Regions from separate parts of the Paenibacillus mucilaginosus 3016 genome, predicted to be linked through region 1. Evidence: riboswitches for the same ligand, from Rfam matches in the RefSeq annotation. Region 1 holds a riboswitch; each other region holds the start of a gene.
The links. Region 1 has a riboswitch for cyclic di-AMP ahead of PM3016_RS07685 (enolase-like domain-containing protein). Riboswitches for the same ligand answer to the same signal wherever they lie in the genome.
Positions count from the first base shown of each region.

Region 2: another riboswitch for cyclic di-AMP. It lies ahead of PM3016_RS05935 (TrkH family potassium uptake protein); the one in region 1 lies ahead of PM3016_RS07685 (enolase-like domain-containing protein).
Region 3: another riboswitch for cyclic di-AMP. It lies ahead of PM3016_RS12560 (transposase); the one in region 1 lies ahead of PM3016_RS07685 (enolase-like domain-containing protein).

Region 1 is NC_016935.1:1,683,100-1,689,907, reverse strand. It holds gene kdpA (potassium-transporting ATPase subunit KdpA) at 1-180, opposite strand, end outside; gene kdpF (K(+)-transporting ATPase subunit F) at 213-290, opposite strand; gene PM3016_RS38035 (hypothetical protein) at 290-397, opposite strand; gene PM3016_RS07690 (hypothetical protein) at 412-828, opposite strand; cyclic di-AMP (ydaO/yuaA leader) riboswitch at 937-1,095, opposite strand; cyclic di-AMP (ydaO/yuaA leader) riboswitch at 1,444-1,593, shown strand; gene PM3016_RS07685 (enolase-like domain-containing protein) at 1,856-2,626, shown strand; gene PM3016_RS07675 (hypothetical protein) at 3,586-3,783, opposite strand; gene PM3016_RS07670 (hypothetical protein) at 3,841-4,386, opposite strand; gene PM3016_RS07665 (hypothetical protein) at 4,383-4,856, opposite strand; gene PM3016_RS07660 (hypothetical protein) at 4,982-5,857, opposite strand; gene PM3016_RS07655 (cupin domain-containing protein) at 5,956-6,522, opposite strand.
Region 2 is NC_016935.1:1,296,816-1,303,623, forward strand. It holds gene trxA (thioredoxin) at 1-164, shown strand, start outside; gene uvrC (excinuclease ABC subunit UvrC) at 333-2,345, shown strand; gene PM3016_RS05930 (CPBP family intramembrane glutamic endopeptidase) at 2,281-3,963, opposite strand; cyclic di-AMP (ydaO/yuaA leader) riboswitch at 4,196-4,340, shown strand; gene PM3016_RS05935 (TrkH family potassium uptake protein) at 4,415-5,767, shown strand; gene PM3016_RS05940 (potassium channel family protein) at 5,782-6,444, shown strand; gene PM3016_RS05945 (cation:proton antiporter) at 6,513-6,808, shown strand, end outside.
Region 3 is NC_016935.1:2,927,480-2,934,287, reverse strand. It holds partial or broken gene PM3016_RS12570 (alpha-amylase family glycosyl hydrolase) at 1-360, opposite strand, end outside; gene PM3016_RS12565 (hypothetical protein) at 443-769, opposite strand; gene PM3016_RS12560 (transposase) at 1,487-2,503, opposite strand; cyclic di-AMP (ydaO/yuaA leader) riboswitch at 2,627-2,767, opposite strand; gene PM3016_RS12555 (glycine betaine uptake BCCT transporter) at 2,845-4,374, opposite strand; gene PM3016_RS12550 (GbsR/MarR family transcriptional regulator) at 4,806-5,372, shown strand; gene PM3016_RS38590 (hypothetical protein) at 5,509-5,664, opposite strand; gene PM3016_RS12545 (MFS transporter) at 5,673-6,808, opposite strand, start outside.

The DNA of each region.
Region 1 (6,808 bases):
CCAGGTCTGATTGTCGCGGCAGATCCCGCTAATGGTATAGATCGGCTTCTCGATCCAGCCGAACCATTTGTCCCATTTGGACTTCTCATAATCAAAAACCTGTGCCATATAAAGACCGACTGGCCGCGCCAGCACCAAGACAAGCAGCAGCGTAACCACGATGGACAAAGTAGCGTACATAACGACCCAAACCCCTTCCTATCTTCCCGCAGTTAGAATTTTTCTGGATTTAACAACACATATGTCAGATAGACAAAGACGGCGACAACTACTACACCAAGCGCCCACATCATGAACGGCCAGCTCCTTCATCGGAAACTTTGCCAGCCCAAGCAGCCAATCCCGCCATTAGTAAAGCCAGAACAATAAAAGATACCACCATCACAATATCCAACATGGTAACCTAACCTCCTATTTCGAACTTATATCGAGTAAAAACGACACATCAGCATTTCGGCTATGAATGACGTATGTGGCTCCCAGTTCCTTATACATCCTTCGAATCATCCCACTGCTTGATACCACATAGATGGGACCTTGGGTCCAAGATGTGACAGCCTGCAGATAGCGGCAGGTTAGCGGCAGAGACTCTTCAAAGATAATCACCTTGCCAATAGGAATATCCGGTACCAACCAGGCTGACCTATCGACGGTATCGACTAGAACGGTAGGTTCGATCCCGAGCTCCTCCAGCTCCAGCATTTCCTGCTTGCTGTTTGTTAGCACGGCGTACGGCATGTTCATCGAATGGAGCACGCTCATAAATGCCCTTCCTCTCTTGTTCGTGGTGGCCACCAAGATGTAAGACCCGTCCGTTTTTAAACTCATTGCACCTTCTCCTCCACCGTAAGAGCAACAAAAAAGAAGCCGCGGAAGATTGACTCTTCTCGCTGCTTCTGCGCTCGCAGCCAAATAAACGCGCGCATTACGAAAAAATGTTGCTCCCTAGATTCGCTTACGAGGTTAGCTGTCGGATTCGGGCGTGAGAGTCGCCTTACCCAAGTTACCTTGGGATTCACCCCATAGTCCGGCTTACGGTCCGGTCCCAGTGGTTCCCCCGCTTCCACGTGTCGTGAAATTCAGCGGTTCATATTTTGTTTTTCTGCTTCCGCATAAGCAATGATAATACGGTTCGGCATAAAAATAGTGTTAAGATGTCGCGGGGACGCGTAAAAAAAGTATAAAAAAATATCGGCCCGCATTCGTTTCCATAATCGGCGAATGCGGGTTATCGTTCATCTTCCGAGGCTTATCGTCCCTTTTGCACGATTGAGCGAGACAGCATAGGCTGCAATCGCGAAACACTGGCTTCTATCGCTCGAAATCAGGGATGACAAGCTAATTTTCGATATTTCATCGTTATATCGCATTTCGCGAATTTTACAGTACATGCCATCATCGCGTATCATGTTGCTCAGTTCGAATGGTAAGGTATACGCTGAAATGCCGTAATCGCTGAATTCCCGGATCCGGGAAACGGGGGAACCTAGAGTTGGCTGACAACTGCCTTGGGGTGAATCATGATTTCTTTCATGAAGGGCTACTCTCAGTCCGAATCCGACAGCTAACCTCGTAAGCGTTCAGAGAGACCTATCTTCTATGCGCTTATAGGACGAGACGTCCATGAACGATAAGCCCTACTGAAGCGGATCTCCTTCTTAAGTACGGCTTCTATGCTGTGCCCTGCTCAATCGGACCATTACGATCCGAAAGGAAGGGAAATCATCATGAACAACGGTAACTCGATTCAACCTCCATATCGAGAGGAGAGGCAGCGGTTAAGAAAGGAATTGCGGAATACTCTGTTTTATCGCCTGGGTATCGCCGTTATCCTTCTGGTTGAGGTGACGCAGAGATGACGATGACAATTGGCTTAATAAACGACGCTCTCGTTATTAGCGAAGAAGACAAGCGTTTGGAAGATGCACGTATTACGGGGATCCAGCTTTTCGAGCTTGATTATGAGTCCTGTTTCCATGCGAGGAAGGGAAGGCTGACGAATTGCCGCTACGGGGTGCTGCTCATCAGCTGCGGCTCCTACTCCGGATGGGGTGAATGTATCATGTCTTCCGACGACAAGGCGTTCGATATAATCAGATGGGCCTCTTTCCTCCATCAGTTGAAGCGAACAACCATTCGCAAAGCTCTCGAAATCACGGCTTTGCATCGGATCATATGGGGCGACAACCGAACGGATCTGGTTCAAACCGCTCTTCTGGATCTCGTCGCGCGTAGGCAAAACGTATCCATAGCGTCACATATTATGCTGCGCGCAAGACCGGAACCTGTCAGGGACGCCTGGGCAAATCGTTATGGCAAAAGGAATAGCGTCCGGCATATTCACCCTGGCGACAGAGGCACAGTGACGGAAATGATCACTTACGCGAACCATCTCTGGTTACAAGGTTATTCGCTCGAAATTCACAAGGACTACCTGATCGGACCTGCTTGCTCCGCCTTGAAGCTGCTATCCGATGCGATTGAGGCGCAATGGCGGGAGAACGAAGATGCTTGGGAACCTGCATCCTTGTGTAATCTTATTTCAGACCCGGTCGGGACGGGCTTCGATATGCATACGGATGAGTTGTTTCGGAGGGCCATGGCATATTATGAAGTCTTGATATAAAGAAAGACAGAAGTTTTGCACCAAAAAAGCCTCTCGAGAAGAGGAGTAACTAGCCTACTGGTGGGGGGATTCTTTGTCATCATGTGGCCAGTGATGGAGGTTGGGATCCGTTCCCCAGCAGTCACGGAACAATTGCAGCCTGTATGCAGATGGCCAGAAGCGCGCATATCGGACATTTTATTTTGACTTCTTGGCTATCTCCGCTCTTGTTCAATGTATAGTTTGTCTATTCTGCGGATCGCTGGCAGCCTCTATAATCGTTGGCCTCCCGGATTACCGTCCCCTGCTGGTGCCTGTTGGGCGGTAATGGCCGGATTCGGGTATTGGGTAGTTAAGGACCATCTCCGGGCGATGTTCTTGCTTACCCAATACTGGCCCATTATCTCTTTATCCATTGCTGTAGCTCCAGTATCAGGTCATCTGACAAAAAAACTTGTCTCAAATACCGTCGTTTTGAAATGAAAGGCACAAAAAATTAGCTCCATTTCGAATAATTTTGGATAAGGGAAAAGCCACGGTAAGCCCGCGGCTACTTTGTATGTACTAGCTGTCACCCTTATAAAAGGTGTCATGTAACCGGTATCCTCTTAGTAATGCATCATGGTCAAAGGTAACTTTGGACTAATCCATGAAGTACCTAGTTTGGGATCGGACCGGTTGCGCCCAGTTGTTCGGCGCATCTCGTTCATACGGATTGATGACTAACATAACTTGGGGGATTGTAGGGGACCACTCGATGTACTCCTCTTTCGCGAGCACCGTTAGTACTTTGTATATGCCCTCTTTACTGCGACCGGTCTTGATCATCAGCTCATCAATCAAAGGACAGCGGTGTCGGCCACTCCAATAATTCGCTATGATCCGTAAAACTTTACGCTCAATACCCTGCAGCATCCGTAAATCACCTCTGTTCGCATTATATGCGAACAGTTTAGTTTTTATCAAGCTGGAATAACATTTTATACACATTCCAGATTGATTCCCATAATTCCCTCATTTATGCCTTCTAGTATTATGAAAGCCGAAGAATCTTCATCAAGAATGTCGATGCTGATTTCTCTAAAATGCCCGACACTCATTTCCTCACCTCCTCCTAAATCGTAATACACGTTTATCAGTCTGCCAGGCTGGAGAGCATTGCGTTCCACTTTTCTCATAAAGTCCACCTCCATAAACTATATCGGCAGGTGGGCTTATTTCCCATAGCTTTCTTCTCAGGTAAGCCATCTCCTGAGCACATATTTTCTGGACTCTTTCTTCTTGGGAGCAGCCATAATAGGTTGTCTGGACTTTACGCGTTCCAAATATATCCCCGTCAAGGTCTGGGTTACCAGGAACACTGGGAACGAATAAGGGACCTTGTACCCTTTCTGAAACGTAATAATCTCCAGAAAGGTGAACGCCCACTGCGCCGCCACCCCAACGACGGACCAGGCCAACACATAAGGAATGAACGTTTTTTTGTTGATCCGCAGGATTTCATAGAAATAGAAGAAAAAATATCCGAAGGGCGCAAACAGAAAGTAATACAAAAAATCAAAGGCTTCAAAATGGTTCGAATCGTTCACCATATAGAAATCAATGAGTCCTCCGCCGATCGTAAAATCAAAGATAACCCCAATGGTGAATCCCCATAGCAAGCTCAGCGTTCGGACCTGAGACGTTAATTTCCTGGGCAGAAAAAACATGAGCACATACACGGCGGTGTTGAGCACCAATATCGAGATTTCGTTGAGACTGAAGTTCACCCAGAGAGTCATACGCGTTCCGCCTCGCTTTGGCCCAAATGGTGGAAGTACTTTAAGAAGACATAAGCGATGACGTGCAGCAGAGCAAAATAAACCACGTCATAGATCAGATTCCAATGCACCGCATGCGTGATCCCGACAAAACGTCCGACAAGTACAAGGACCACATGAAGCAGGACGGAAAGGCCGGCCGTCAGCAGTGCTTTGGTAATGGTAGCCGCCCGCTTCACCAAATTGATAGCGATGACCACCATCACAGGGATGGTAATGCTCCGGTGGATCAGGAAGGTCGTATAATTTATTGGTTCTTTTGAAATCTCGACGTGCTTCAACTCTTCAAAGATAATCCACGACCAGTGAATGCTGATAATCATGATGAGTAACAGCAGAACGGTATTTTCGACAAAAGTAAGCTGCTTCCTCATAAACCCGAATCCTGCTATCGTAAGCCACGCCACAAAAAAGAAAAAAGCAAACCCCACCGGACTCCCCCTCTCACTGCCTCACTTGGTATTGTTACATCCTGACAAATTATTATTCATCCATGACGGTGAGAGGAGGGTATGATAGCAAACAGCGCCCTGCCATTCGGCAAGGGCGCTTAAAGTCATTTCTTCGCAACAGCTTTATGCTCCAGCGATGCCTTCTCAATCACGCTGTTTACCGAATGTTTCTCAAGCATGTAGATGTACAGCAAACATGCGGCGCGAATGCAGATTAGATAAATCATTTTCCAATCACCATAGAATATCAATATGCCGGTGCTCCAGAGAATTACATCTGCTAATATCAGAATTAAGAAAGGGGCCAGTTTCCAGTATTTGTTCTTGGGCACGAACATAAAGTAGATTACAATAAATGCCATCAGGACATGGTACAAAAAACCGCTAAATAACGTGCTGTCCCTGTAAATGTTCTCGACCCAATTTACGCGAAAAAACTGTTTGTCGAAAAGCATGAGCACGCTCGTCGGAGTCTGTAAAATGATCCATGCGATTGTCCAGAAAACTGTAATGCGTGGGGAGTTTCGTTTAGTTTTCTTTAATATTATGTACCACTTCTTCATGGCAGCTAAAAAAACAAAGGAACAAATACCGGTCATATATGTGTGCCACCAATACTGAGTATAGACGCCGGCGTTAAGAAACATTTCCTCTATCAGCATAAACAATAAGCAGATCAATCCGATAATGAGATAGGTCGGCTGAAAAATCATAACCCAAATCGCGGTTGACGCCCATATTGCTGAATTTGCTATGATATGGCCGATAATATTTTCAGCAAAAGGATCCGGATACAGTCCGGGTTTATAAGCGTAAGCATTGAATACGAAGAGCACGACGGCTTCACCTACCCATGTCCAAGCTGTTGTAAACAAAAAGTAAGTGAACAAATCCACTACATTTCTTTTTCGAAACAACGTATAGCCTGTAATGATCGCCCCTATGACAATCAATCCGTAATACCAGATCATGTTCGGCATAAATTCTCCTACTTTCAAAAAGTCGTAATCCCTATTGTTTCCAGCAACCGTTGTTGTTCATACGCTTTACTTCCGCTTGAATAAAAAAGAGGTCACCCTTATGGTGACCTTTGGTTCCTATTCGTCATCGTGCCTCGCGGCGGACCAATGACAACGGTTTGATCGATCGGCTTGATTACTTCAGCCCATTGGGCTGCTTTTATGCCGTATACTATCTGGATCACCTCAGGAGGCGTCTTCCTCAGGATGTCAGATCCATAAGTGGTTTCAAATTGTCCATTATCGAAGCTGACCACAAGGCGGGTGTGATCTGTGACTGCGATCGTCCAATGCCACCATCCCATCGGGATATACACCGATTGTAGTGGCCCTACACGGTAACTAAGCACTTGAAGAGTGAATGGATTCAGAACGGATTCGACGATCTCTCCTTGTATCATATAAAGTAGTTCATTCGCATTGGGGTGCCAATGAGGTTCTACGCTATGTCCTCTACTTAAAAATACGTCGACCAAGCTTAGGCCTTGCATGGCGGGTAACTGTTTCGCCGTTTGATAAAGAAGAAAGTTCTGTTTGTCCTTAATGAAATACGGAGAAGACCTTAGGTCAAAAGACAAATTCAATGAAGGAGAACTATAGTCAATTTGATTGCCGTCAGTTGTCATTCACATGATCACGCCTTTCCTAACGAGTTGATCGGACCAAATACACAAATGTATATTCGGGAATCCGATATTGATGACTGATTGGCCCTGAAGTCCCTGAGCATACCACGAGAAGGTTCGACCGTTCAGTGCAGCGATCAGGAGAGTTGTCCGTTTCGTCGAACTCAGCGAAGAACAATAATGTGAGACGGCGAAGCTAGTATTCCTAGTTTTTTAAGCAAAAAAATCGCCCAGCCATATCGGCAAGGGCGCTTCGTGTTATTTCTTTGCAACTGCGTTATGATCC
Region 2 (6,808 bases), 390 kb from region 1:
AAATCGCGAAAGTAAACGTGGACGACAACCCGGAATCCGCATCCCGCTTCGGCGTGATGAGCATCCCGACGCTGATCGTCTTCAAGGACGGCCAGCCGGTGGATAAGGTTGTCGGCTTCCAGTCCAAGGACGCGCTGAAGAACGTGCTGAGCCGCCATCAATAAGAGGCAGCGACGCATCTCGCCGTGATGACGAAAGTGTAAGGGAGCAAGGCTTGGCGCGATTTTACACTTTCTGAGTCATGAACCAAAGCTCTTTTTCTGCTATGCTGGGAAAAAGAGCTTTTTGCCGTTGTCCTCCGCGGACCGGCAGGGAAAGGGGAGAAACCGAAGATGACGACAACACAGGGGGAGCTGACTCCGGAGGAGCGCCGCAAGGTGCGGGAGAGCATCAAGAACAAGCTGGCGCTCGTACCGGAGCAGCCAGGCTGTTATTTGATGAAGAACCGCGACGGCAAGGTGATCTATGTCGGCAAGGCGAAGGTGCTGCGCAACCGGCTGCGGTCCTATTTTACCGGGAGCCATACGATCAAGACGCAGCTGCTCGTCAGCGAGATTGTTGACTTCGAATATATTGTAACCGCAAGCAACATGGAAGCTCTCATTCTGGAATGCAATCTGATCAAAAAGTACTATCCGCGTTATAACGTGCTGCTCAAGGACGACAAGTCCTTTCCCTATATCAAGATTACGAACGAGAAGCATCCGCGCCTCGAGGTGACCCGGCGGGTGGTGAAGGACAAGGGCAAGTATTTCGGCCCCTACCCGAACCCCTATGCGGCGAACATGACGATGAAGCTGCTCGAGCGCCTGTATCCGCTGCGCAAGTGCCGCACCCTGCCGGATAAAGTGTGTCTATATTACCATCTCGGTCAATGCGTCGCCCCCTGTGAGTATGAGGTAGAACAGGAGACCTATGACAAGATGGTCACGGAGATCGCGAAGTTCCTGAACGGCGGGCATAACGAGATCAAGAAGGAGCTCAGCCGGAAGATGCAGGAGGCGGCGGAGGAGCTGAACTTCGAACGGGCGAAGGAGCTGCGCGACCAGATCCAGCATATCGACACCGTCATGGAGAAGCAGAAGATCACGACGACGGATGCGACGGACCGGGACGTCTTCGGCTTCGCGGTCGAGAAGGGCTGGATGTGCGTTCAGATCCTCTACATGCGCCAGGGCAAGCTGATCGGACGCCATGCGTCGATGTTCCCCTACTACGGCGAGGCTTACGAGGATTTCCTGTCGTTCGTCACGCAGTACTACAGTGATAATCCGGCGCTGCCGAAGGAAGTGTTCCTGCCTTCGTGGGGCGAGGACGAGGCGGGGGCGGAAGGTGAAGCGGCCGCTGCGGCCGAGCGTGCGGAAGGGACCGGAACAGCCGAGGCCGCAGCCCCGCAGGGGGACGAGGAAGCCGCGCCGGAGTCGAAGAAGTACATCAAGGAAGCGCTCGAGAGCTGGCTGAAGGTCAAGGTTCATGTGCCGCGCCGCGGACTCAAGAAGAACATGGTCGACATGGCGAACGAGAATGCGAAGGTCGCGCTCGATGAGAAGTTCCGGCTGCTCGCCCGGGACGAGGAACGGACGGTGAAGGCCGTCGAGAATCTCGGCGAATATCTCGGCACGGGCACGGTCCGGCGCATCGAAGCGTTCGACAACTCGAACATCCAGGGCTCCGACCCGGTATCGGCGATGGTCGTCTTCACCGACGGCAAGCCGGACCGCAAGGAGTACCGCAAGTACAAAATCCGGACCGTACAGGGCCCGGACGACTACGAGACGATGCGGGAAGTGGTCCGCCGGCGGTATGAGCGCGTCCTGAAGGAAGGCCTGACGATGCCGGATCTCATCGTCATCGACGGCGGCCGGGGCCACCTGTCGGCTGCGGTCGATGTGCTTGAGAACGAGCTGGGTCTCTACATCCCGGTCTGCGGTCTCGTCAAGGACGCGAAGCACAAGACGGCCCAGCTCCTGATGGGCGACCCGGCCGAGGTGGTTCCGCTGCCGCGGGACAGCCAGGAGTTCTACCTGCTGCAGCGCATCCAGGAAGAGGTGCACCGCTTCGCGATTACGTTCCACCGGGAGACCCGGGCGAAGTCGATGGTCGTCTCGACGCTTGATTCGGTGCCGGGGATCGGCGAGAAGCGGCGCAAGGCGCTCCTGAAGCACTTCGGCTCGCTCAAAAAAATAAAAGAGGCTCAGCCCGAAGACTTTAAGCCTCTTGGTATTGGAGAAAAGCTGGCCTTGACCATCCTCCAGACCTTGAACGGGACGGAAGGGGAGGCTACGGCTGGGGAGCCGGAGGAAGCGGATCCGGCGGCAGCTCCAGGGGAGCACGCGGAGGCTTAAGCTTCGGCCCGAAGCGGGCGTGCAGCCAGGAGAGCAGCCAGCCTGCCAGAGCAGGTACGAGCAGGTATCCCGCTCCGATGGCGGTGTTCACGCTGCTGCCGGTGATCATCAGCGACAGGCCCATCAGGATGGAATCCATCGCCGCATGGGCGAAGATCGCCGTCAGGAAGCCGTAGCGCAGGAACACATAGCCGAAGATGAGGCCGATGACGGTCACTTCGATGAGCCGGGTGTACACCGGGTAGATCGGATACTGGGTGTGGCTCATCGCCCAGACGATGCTCGGCAGCAGGACGGCCAGGAAGCGGCTGCGCGTGACCGCCAGCACCAGGGCGATGCCGAGCAGGCGGTATACGGCCTCCTCCGAGATGGAGGCGGCCCAGGCCATCAGCGGGAAGATGCCGGGGACCCGCATGTTGTAGACGGAGTCGGCCGGGTCGCTCACGGCCCACACATCGAACAGCTCGGCGGCGGCGAAGAACATGACCTGCTGCAGGCCGAGCACGAACAGGCAGAAGAGGTACCCGCGGACCATGGCCGTACGGACGCTGTCCCCGAAGGAGACATCACTCCAGACCGGCCAGGGGTTCAGCCCTCTCCGCAGCCACAGCTGCCTGCCGGCCAGCAGGGACAGGTAAGTCGACACGGCCATGAACAGCACGAAGATGTTGACGAACCAGAGGTAGAAGACAGCCTGGGGTTCGGACGGTCCGCTGCCGTGCTCGGTACGGAAGGCCGGAAGCATGTTGAAGTTGTTGAGCACGTAGACTCCGGCGAAGATCAGGGTCAGGATCAGCCCGCGGCCGAACCGGATGTCGCGGCGCCCGCGGATGACCAGGATGAAGGCGGTCAGGGTCATCACGGTGGACAGGCCCATCGAAATCCAGGTCATCAGGGAGGCCCTGTCATCCTGGGCGTTCTTCCAGGCGGTGAAGGTGTCAGGAACAGGAAACTCGGGACGGAACAAGGTGATCCGGCCCCGGGTTTCTTTGACGTGCAGTTCGAGGGGCGCGGAGCCGATGGAGTCCTCCTTGCTCCGGTAGATCCGGAGCGTATTGGGACCGGTCGCATCCGAGCCGCCCGAAACCAGTGCAAACGTATCGGGGGCATATCCTTGGTCGGCCATGGTTTTTCGGATCACCGCCTCGGCATCCGGAGCGGGTTCCGAGAAGACGCCTTCACTGCGGGCTGTGGCCGAACGGCCGGTTTCCCAGCCGATGATGCGCCGGTTCGTATAGTTCACCTGGATGTAATGCGTCAGTCCGGTGCCGGGCTCGCCGATTTCGACCTCATAGAACTCCAGAGGCAGCTTCTCCCCGAAGCGTTTCTGATAGTCGTCGTACAGCCGCTCTTTTTGCAGGTACCCGCTGCGCTCCTTGACGGCCTGATAGATGACGATAGTTTCAGGCTCCGCGGCCGTCAGGCCCAGATGTTCCCGGGCAAAGCCCAGCGCCGCGCCTGCAGCCTGTTCCTTCGTAACGGAGGGAACGCCCTCGGTCACCTCCTCCATGCGTTCGGCATCTTCCATATAGGGGCTGAGCAGGTTCACGCCAAAATAGAGTAGGCATCCGATGACGGCCAGCAGCAGAAGGGACGGCTCCTTGAATCGCTTGGACATGGTCAGCTCCTTCTTGGACAGGAATGGATGAGGTATATTATATTCTTCTAAATTAGCATACATGCTTCTGCGAAATCCAATGATTTCAAGAGCATGCGTTGGAAAACAGGTGATTGGGAGAGCGTCAATAGGTAGATAACGCTTACAAACAGCCTTTCCAGGGGATTATCGTGACTTTTAGGTGAATTAGGGCTTTGTGCTGCGGGGGAAAGAGGATTATAATTCAAATCAATTGAATAACAAGCCGAATTTCTTAATGAAAACGGGGGAACCATGAGTTTAGGGGTGAATTCATCCAAGCCGCATATGGCTGGATGATAGGGTGCCTGTACATCCGAATCCGTCAGCTAACCTCGTAGGCTTTGTTACAGGAACCTATTTTTTGGCATTGGGTTTCCAGTGTCTTTTTTTTGTGCAAAAATCCTGATTTAAGAACCGAGGTGTTCGTTATTTGAAGCCAGCCGCCAAGAAATTCGAGCTGAAGCCGCCGCAAATTCTGGTACTCGGATTCGCAGCCATCATTCTGATCGGCTCTATTCTCCTGTCGCTGCCTGTGGCCTCAGCCAGCGGTCAGCCGACGCCGTTCCTCGATGCGCTGTTTACCGCGACCTCAGCTACCTGTGTAACGGGGCTGGTCGTAGTCGATACGGGTACCCATTGGTCCGTTTTCGGGCAAATCGTCATCATTCTGCTGATCCAGGTCGGTGGACTGGGCTTCATGACCATGGCGACGCTCTTCGCCTTTGTGCTGAAGAAGCGGATCTCGCTGAAGGAGCGGCTGATTCTTCAGGAGGCCATGAATCAGGGCTCGATGGAAGGGATCGTCCGGCTGATCCGCAAGGTGATCCGGTATTCGCTTACGATCGAGGCGATCGCCGCTGTCATTTTCTCGATCCGCTGGTCCTTTGACTTGGGGGTGTCACGGGGGATCTATTATGGGATTTTTCATGCGATTTCCTTCTTTAATAATGCAGGCTTCGATCTGTTCGGATCGGTGACGGGCAAATTCAGTTCCCTCACAGCCTATGCGGACGACTGGGTGATTAACCTGGTTTCGATGATGTTAATTATTCTTGGGGGTCTCGGGTTTGTCGTGATCTCCGATTTGATTGAATTCAAGACAGTGAAGAAGCTGTCTCTGCACTCTAAGGTCGTGCTGAGCGCTACCGGTATACTGATCGGCGTAGGCACGATTGTCATCTTCGTGTTCGAACTGACGAACATGAAGACGCTGGGCCCGCTGAGCTGGTCCGGCAAGTTCCTCGCCTCCCTGTTCCAATCAGTGTCTCCGAGGACGGCGGGAGCCAATTCGGTCGATATCGCGGGGCTGCGGCAGGCGACGCAGTTTTTCATCATCATCCTGATGTTCATCGGCGCTTCGCCGGGGTCCACCGGAGGCGGGATCAAAACGACTACCTTCACCACCCTGGTGGGAGCCATTGTCGCGATGATCCGCGGCAAGGAGGACATTGTGCTCTTCCATTACAGGCTCGGCAAGGACCGCATTCTCAAAGCCATCACGCTCACGATGATCGCGCTGTTCCTGGTGATCTTCGTAACGATGCTTCTCAGCACCACCGAGGATCATTCTTTCCTCATGATCTTGTTTGAAGTGACTTCCGCCTTCGGTACGGTGGGTCTCTCGATGGGGCTGACGCCGGATCTGACGGAGTTCGGCAAAGTGATGATCGCCCTGACGATGTTCGCCGGACGTCTCGGCCCGCTGACCCTTGCATATGCGCTCGGACCTAAGGCTGAGAAGGAGCTGTACCGTTACCCGGAAGGTAAAATTACGATTGGATAGGGGAACAACAACACATGAAACGCAGCCAATACGCTGTCATCGGACTGGGCCGCTTCGGCTCCTCCGTAGCAATGGAACTCATGAAGCTTGGCTATGAGGTGCTCGGCATCGATAAGGATGAGGAGTCTGTCGAGGAGATGGCTGACAAGCTGACCCATGTCGTCGTAGCCGACGCTACCGATGAAGAGGTGCTCCGGTCGCTGGGGATCCGCAACTTCGATTGTGTCGTCGTGTCGATCGGGGATGACATCCAGTCAAGCATTCTCACGGCCATTCTGCTAAAGGATATCGGTGTGGGCAATGTCGTGGCCAAGGCGCTATCGGAGCTCCATGGCAAAGTATTGAGCAAGATTGGTGTGGACCGGGTCATCTATCCGGAACGCGATATGGGCATCCGGGTGGCGCACCAGCTCGTCTCGCCGAATCTGCTCGATTATATCGAGCTTTCGAAGGAGTATACCATTGCCGAGCTGGCGGTGCCGCGATGTCTGTCCGGCCGCTCGCTGAAAGAGCTCGATACGCGGGCGCGTTATGGCTGCAGTGTGGTGGCGATTAACAAGAAGGACGGCGTGATCATCGCGCCGACGGCAACGGATACGGTGGAAGAGAAGGATATTATGGTCATCATCGGAACGAACCAGCAGATCGAGACCTTCGAGAATGCGGTCATCCGTTAATGGCTTCTTCCTAATGGGACCCCTTATGGACCGTACCGATCAATTACTAAACTGATGGGATGAGGAAGATGGAACAAGGCGTTTCATTGGAACACGTGCTGTACCTGCTCGTCATCATCCTGCTGACCGGCATGCTGGTGGGACGTCTCTCCGGTCTGCTGAAGCTCCCGGACGTGGCTCTGTTCCTGATTGCCGGAATTGTGCTGGGTCCGCTGCTGCACTGGATTCATGAGCCGAGCAGTTCCTTCACGAACCAGTTCATCCTGACCGTGGGATCTACCTTGATCCTCTTCGACGGAGGACGGAATATCCGTCTTGCCGGCCTGAAGAAGGTATGGCTCACGCTCACGCTGCTTAGTATCCC
Region 3 (6,808 bases), 1.2 Mb from region 1:
GTCATTCAGGGTCCCGTACTCGGGGTCCACCTGATAATAGTCCGTCACATCGTATTTATGATAGCTCGGGGAAGCGTTGATCGGCATCATCCAGACGCCGCTGATACCCCGATCCTGACCCGAATGCGGCCGGCCGTCATTCAGGTAGTCCAGCTTCTGTGCGATCCCCTTGAGATCGCCGTGCCCGTCGCCGTTGGAATCATAGAAGGAATTCACATAGATTTCGTAGAATACCCCGCTCCCGTTGGATGCGCCCGGACCCTACGGTTCCTGCGCCATCACGCCGGAGGCGAATGCAGCCAGCATCGGTACGGTCAGCATAGCGGCGGATATTCTTCTAAGACGTTTCTTGCGGCTCACAACAGATCAGCTCCCTTGGTCTCCGAGGGAAAATATGGACCAACGAGGTAGAAAATATCGTCCCTTCTTCCGACACACAGACTTACAGCGCGCGCTTGACCGCTTCCCACAGGGCCTCGCACAGCTCGGCCGAGCGTGACTCTTCCCCTCCGGCCCGGACGATCCAGGTGCCGGCGGCCTCGCGAATTTCCACCGGCCTGCCCTGCCTGTTCAAATAAGCGATCATCTCCCCGATCGTCAAGAGAGGAAGCGCCTTGACGGAGTCCACGCCGTTCAGGTAATACACCATCTCCTCGTGGTCACCGATCGCGATATAATCCCCTTCCTGCGGCGTCCACTGCCGGCGCAGATTCTCCTGCTGTTCTCTGCTGAGCTCCTGCAGACTGCTGCTCCTGATGCGCTGCATCATAATGGCATTCTCCCCTTTCCCTCCGGACCGCGGCATGCCTTGGCACGCCAAACAGACCCATGCCGCGGCCGGAAGGCTGGCTTCCGGCCGTGTATCCCATGGGCCGCATAAAAAAAAACTACGGCTGTCCAATCCACTTACAAAGTTTGGCCTCAGTTTGCCTGAGGTAAGCCGCGGGGTTACGGCGGAAGCGTCTCCGTTTTGTTGTTTCAGTCAATCGTTCCTTCCAACGACTTCGTTCTCTGTAGAAAGTGTCGTAGGGAACAGATCGGAGACGGTGCAGTAAGTTTTTTTGCTTCAGGGCATCATCCACAAGGACAACAAATTCCCCACTACGCAGTATGTGTTCGTTCCAACTGCGGCGGCCAGTTGTACGCCGGTGCTTGGTTTTGGTTTGGCGAAAGAATCGTTCGTGGTCGTTATTCGTTCTCGGAATATTCGGGGTATCGTAACACGTAAAAAGCCCCTTCCAAAAACCTTCAGTGTAACTCTGAAAATTGGTTAGGAGGGGCGTATCCTCCGTCCTAGTGTATGTCTGCTGCATCCAAGACAGCAGACAGCCCATTTCCCATCGAACCGTTTCACTACTCTGGTCCGCTTTTACAAGGGCAGGCTCCAATATTCTGGCTGTTTCCTGAATGGGGATCTGCCAACGCTTTACAGCTTCATACTGAGCAGTCAATTCCGGCAGCTTTCGGAAGAGTTTGGTTATTTTACTCAGGAATGAAGGCCCCCTTTTTTTGCTTCACTTTGCTCCAGTGAAGCTTTTACTGCTTGGGCATTTTCGTAAATCCGAATACCAGGCAAGTCTAGGGGAGGGGTGCCGTCTTCCAAAAGCAGCGAGCGTGTGGCGGCCAGGTAGTCCCGGGCTACTTCGGCTTCTACAGTGGACTCGTGCTCGACCTGTTTCTCAATTTCCCGAATACCTCGCAAGCTTTTTTTAATCTCGGTCTTCAGTTTACGGTCCAAATCGACTACCGGCTTGGCAATATCTTTGAGATAGTGGTACTGGCAATATTGGTAAGGGGTGTCACCCCATGTTTCCTCCATAGCCATACGGATCGACCGTTGGCCATCACTTACCAACCCAACAACTGGATAATCCAAGTCCTTAACAGGCTTTAGCAGAGCTTTGAGCTCCGAGCACGATCCGCTTTTCAGGTTTTTGGCAGCTAAAATACGACCACTAAATCCTTCGCGAACAACATAGAGCGTTTCATTACCTTTTTCGGGCTGAACCCCATCCATAGACAAGAGAAGGCCGCCATGTTCCTTTACGATTTTTTTTAAATCTTCCTTTACATCATCGGTTAAAGAAGCGCGAAGCAAAGTTAGATACCATTCGTATAAACGCATCGCATGGCGCTCGGAGGTTGGAATCGCTCGCTGGGTCAACGCTTCGGATATTTCAGTAACCGTCATATGCTGTTTGAAGCGCATTTCTCCAACAAGCACAAGAACGTCATAAGCATAAGATGTATGTTTTAAACATAGGGCGTCCGCTTGAGCCGAACGAAAATAACGCTCCAATTTACCGCAGGCTTCGTTCGGGCAGTGGTAGGCCATATTCCAGACATCTAAAATTCCCTTCAGTGTAGCTACAATCTTATGTGAAGCGGTATGATGCCGCTTGAGCTTCGTACCGCAATCCGGGCAGTGTGTCAGCTCGGGACGGAAGTAGATTCTTTTTTCAGGAATAAGTCGATTTCGAGGTAGCCCTCTTCTCGCTTTCATGAAAGATCCCTCCAAATGGTCTGTACCGATAATTACCCATTGGAGGGGGCAGTTAGTAAGTTAATCAGCCGTAGAAAAAAAAGACCCGTGGCTGCGGGTCTTTCACTACGAGCTTGAATTCGTGCTCCGACCCATCTTCCGCTGACGAGGTTAGCTGTCGGGCTCGGGGTAGATGGTCCCCTACATGATCACATGATACGCCCCAAAAACTTGGTTCCCCCGCTTCCCGGACCCAGCGGCCCGGCAATTAAGCGCAGGTTCATCATACCGGGTCGGGGGGCTGCCGTCAAGGCTTCATCCCGATTTTCCATGATCTGCCGCACGGCCCCCTTCCGTTGTCTTTAGTGTTTACGCTCCTGGATCACGGCCTCTACGGCCTTGCGGAACTCCCGCTCTTTCTTCCGGCTCATCCGCTCTTCCGCCTGCAAGGATCTCAGCAGGGACACGCACATCCCGCCCATAATCACGGCGAACGGCAGAGCCGTGACGATAGAAGCGGTCTGAAGCGCCTCTAGCCCGTGGCTGAGAAGCAGCACCAGTGCGATGGCCGCCTGGGCGACGCCCCAGGCGACTTTCACTTTCACCGAAGGCACGAGACTGCCTCCGGAGGAGAACATGCCAAGCACATAGGTTGCCGAATCCGCTGAAGTCACGAAGAACGTAACGATGAGCAGTGCGGCCAGCACCGCCAGGAAGCTCCCCAGAGGGAGATGGCTCAAAGTGGCGAACAAAGCCGTCGTTACATCGTTGTTCACCAGATCCGTCAGGGGAATGCCTTCCATTATCTGCTGATGCAGCCCTGTGCCGCCGAAGACGGAGAACCAGATGAAGCTGAACAGACTTGGAATGAAGAGAACGCCAAGCACGAACTCCTTAATAGTCCGCCCCCGGGACACCCGGGCGATGAACATCCCGACGAACGGTGCCCAGGCGATCCACCAGGCCCAATAGAAGAGTGTCCAGCTGCTGACCCAGGTGCCCTGGGTGAACGGCGTCATACGCAGGCTCATCTGGATCAGGTTCTGCAGATAGCCGCCCAGCGTCACCGTAAAGGTATCGAGCAGGAAGAACGTCGGCCCCAGAATGAACGTACAGACAAGCAGTCCGATAGCGATGATCAGGTTGGTATTGCTGAGAATGCGGATTCCCTTATCGAGGCCCGAGGCTGCAGACAGCAGATACAGAATGGTCAGCACAATCAGGATGACAATCTGTACCGTGACCCCGTTCGGTATGCCCCAGATGAAGTTCAGGCCGCCGTTAATCTGCAGCGTGCCAAGACCGAGGGATGTCGCTACACCGAAGGCCGTCGCAATGATTGCCAAGATATCAATAAACTTGCCGAGCGATCCGTTCACTCTATCTCCGATCAGAGGCTCGAAGGTCTGGGAGATCAGGGCCGTTTTTTTCTTGCGAAACTGAAAGTAAGCCAAAGCGACGCCGACTACCGAATAGATCGCCCAAGGGTGCAGTCCCCAATGAAAGAAGGCGTACCGCAGAGCCAGCCGCGCGGCCTCCGTCGACCCGCTCTCCGCTTCCTGAGGAGGCGAGGCATAGTGGGATAAGGGCTCCGCCACTCCCCAGAACACCAGGCCTATTCCCATCCCTGCGCTGAAGAGCATGGCGAACCAGCTCCAGTCGGAATATTCGGGCTCATCCGTATCCTCCCCGAGACGGATCCTGCCGTACCTGCTGAAAGCGAGATAGATGACGAACACCAGGAATCCAAGGGCGGCGAACAGATAGAACCAGCCGAACTTCCCTGTCGTAAAAGCCAAAAATTCATTCGCCCGGGCGGCAAGCCCCTGTGGATCCAAGGCCCCCCACAGCACAAAGGCTACGATAATCAATACGGAAACTCCAAATACCATAGGTACCTCCTATCCTTCTGCTTCTATTTTCAATTGTCTCAGGTGTACTCATGATGGCCTGTGTTCCTTAGCTCTCGGCCAAGCCATTCAAGGGGGCTGCCCTACCATCTCCCACACTGCGCGGACACCGGCTGCCCCTTCTTTCTGCATTCTCCCCCACTTAGGCTGCTGTATTCCCTATGGATTGCCAATCGCATTCTTGTCTTCCTGCCAAGCCGGCTCCCGCCGCTTCCCGCCTTTTAAGTGTAAGTACAATTTGGACATTGTGTCAACATCATTTTCAGTTTATACTGTTTGTACAGAAAAAACTGTACAATATAATCGCGGCAGCAAAGAGACTTCCCGGACATCTTTCCCGCAGTCCTTTACATTGCCCGGGTTGTTCCTTACAATAGCGTTGTATACCTAAAGGCAGGGTGAAAAACGATACCATGGAACCGACAAACCGCATATCCTCAGAGCAGGAGCTCGTTATACAAAAAGCCCGCAAGCGCATCATCGAAGCGATCGGCAATAATATGGACCTGTACGGGATCACCCCCTCCACCGGACATCTCTATGGGCTTCTCTTCTTCCAGAACAAGCCGATGACCCTGGACGAAATGGGCCGGGCGATGGAAATGAGCAAAACCAGCATGAGTACCGGGGTACGGACGCTTGTCGACTTGAAGATGGTTCACAAGGTATGGGAGAAGGGCTCCCGCAAGGATCTCTATGAGGTCGAGATGGACTGGTTCCAGACCTTCAGCGACTTCTTCTCCCTGAAATGGCGCAAGGCGCTGGAGATGAATCTTAGTGCCCTCCGCAAATCCAAGGCGGAATTATCGTCGCTTGGCACCCAAGCTCCTGAGGATTCTCCACTTCATGAGACCCTTCAGACGGATCTGCATAAAATCGATGAAGCCATCCGCTACTACCAGTGGCTCGACCGGCTGATTGACACCTTCGAATCCGGAGAAATCTTCGACTGGGTCCCCAAAGATCCGCCGCAGTCATGAGAGGGAACCACCCCGTGCTCCGGATCCTCTTGCATGAGAGGGACATGGTAGAGTCCGCCCGGAGCCGGCACATCCATTAGAAGCCCCTCCTGCCACAAAGGGACAGGCCGCAGTCAGCGGCCTGTCCCTTTGTGATTCACCCGGTCAGCATCAGGGTAACGATCATGATCGTCAGGAGCGTCCCGATGATCGAAAGCGAGATGAAGGTGAAGTACACCGTTCTGCGCGGATCGGCGAACCGGCCTTCCCGGATGCCCCTGGATTTGCGGATATAATCCCTCGTCGCGAGCATGATGATGATCAGGCCGAGCTTGGCTCTTCCCGACCGACGCTTCTCTTGTAGAGCACCAGTAGCGCAATACTGGCCGCGAACGATAGAACAATCAATAGGAATGGCAGTGAAGGATCGAGTCGGTACGCTCCTCCCCCAATAATGCCGGACGGGGATACGACGAGCAGAATAAGTACGGACAGCATGGCGAATATGCTTGCGCGGTTTTCATCGTCAATGGCGTTGGCTACCGCCGCTTCCAAATACGGATACGTCATCATCGTACCTGCAGCGGCGAGGACTGTGCTGAGAATCAACCAGAACATCATGCCGGGGAGCGGAAGGATCAGGATGAGATTGGACACCAGCGAGATGAAGAAACCCCACAGCATAACCGTGTGAAGTCCTTGATCACTCTGCCGGCGCAGCAGCCACATGGAGAGGAGCATAATCATCGAAGTAACAGCCGGGAAGATAGACACAAGACCGCTGTCCAGCTTGAGATCATCCACGAGATAGAGCGACAAGTAGGTGCCTTTCATCGTAAGCTGGAACTGGAAAAGGATATAAACGCCAAAAATCATCATCAGCGGCTTATTCCCAGCCATGCTACGGAAAACACCCTTGTACTCTCGCAGCCCGGCCATCAAGCTTACGCTGCGGGTTTCCGCCATTTTGCGCAGTCCGATCTGGGTCTCACGGGTGGCAAAATGCCGACCGACGAACTGAATCGTCATGCATACGCAAGCGAGCACATACATGACCCGCATCCCCGGAACGAGGCCGTACTGAGCGACAAGCAGTCCACCGAGCGGAGCGAACAAGCCGCCAAGCATGGCGACGAACTGAAGAATGGAAAAGACGAAGGTGCGATCCTTGGATTCGGTATCTTCCACAAGCAAGCAGTAGAACGCCGTATGCGGAACCCGCTGAAAACCGTTCACAACAGCCGCAGCAATAAAGAACCAGATATTCTGCGATACCGCCCAGAGCAGTGTACCCACCGTCCAACTGAGCAAGTCAAAATAAAGCAGCGCCCCTTTGCGGCCGAGCCTGTCAGTCAAATAGCCGCTGATGAAGGACGAGAATACCTGTACGAGCAGGGTCAGCGTGGTGACCCAGCCGATTGCCGTCTCGCTCATCCCCATCTCGAACATATAGATTG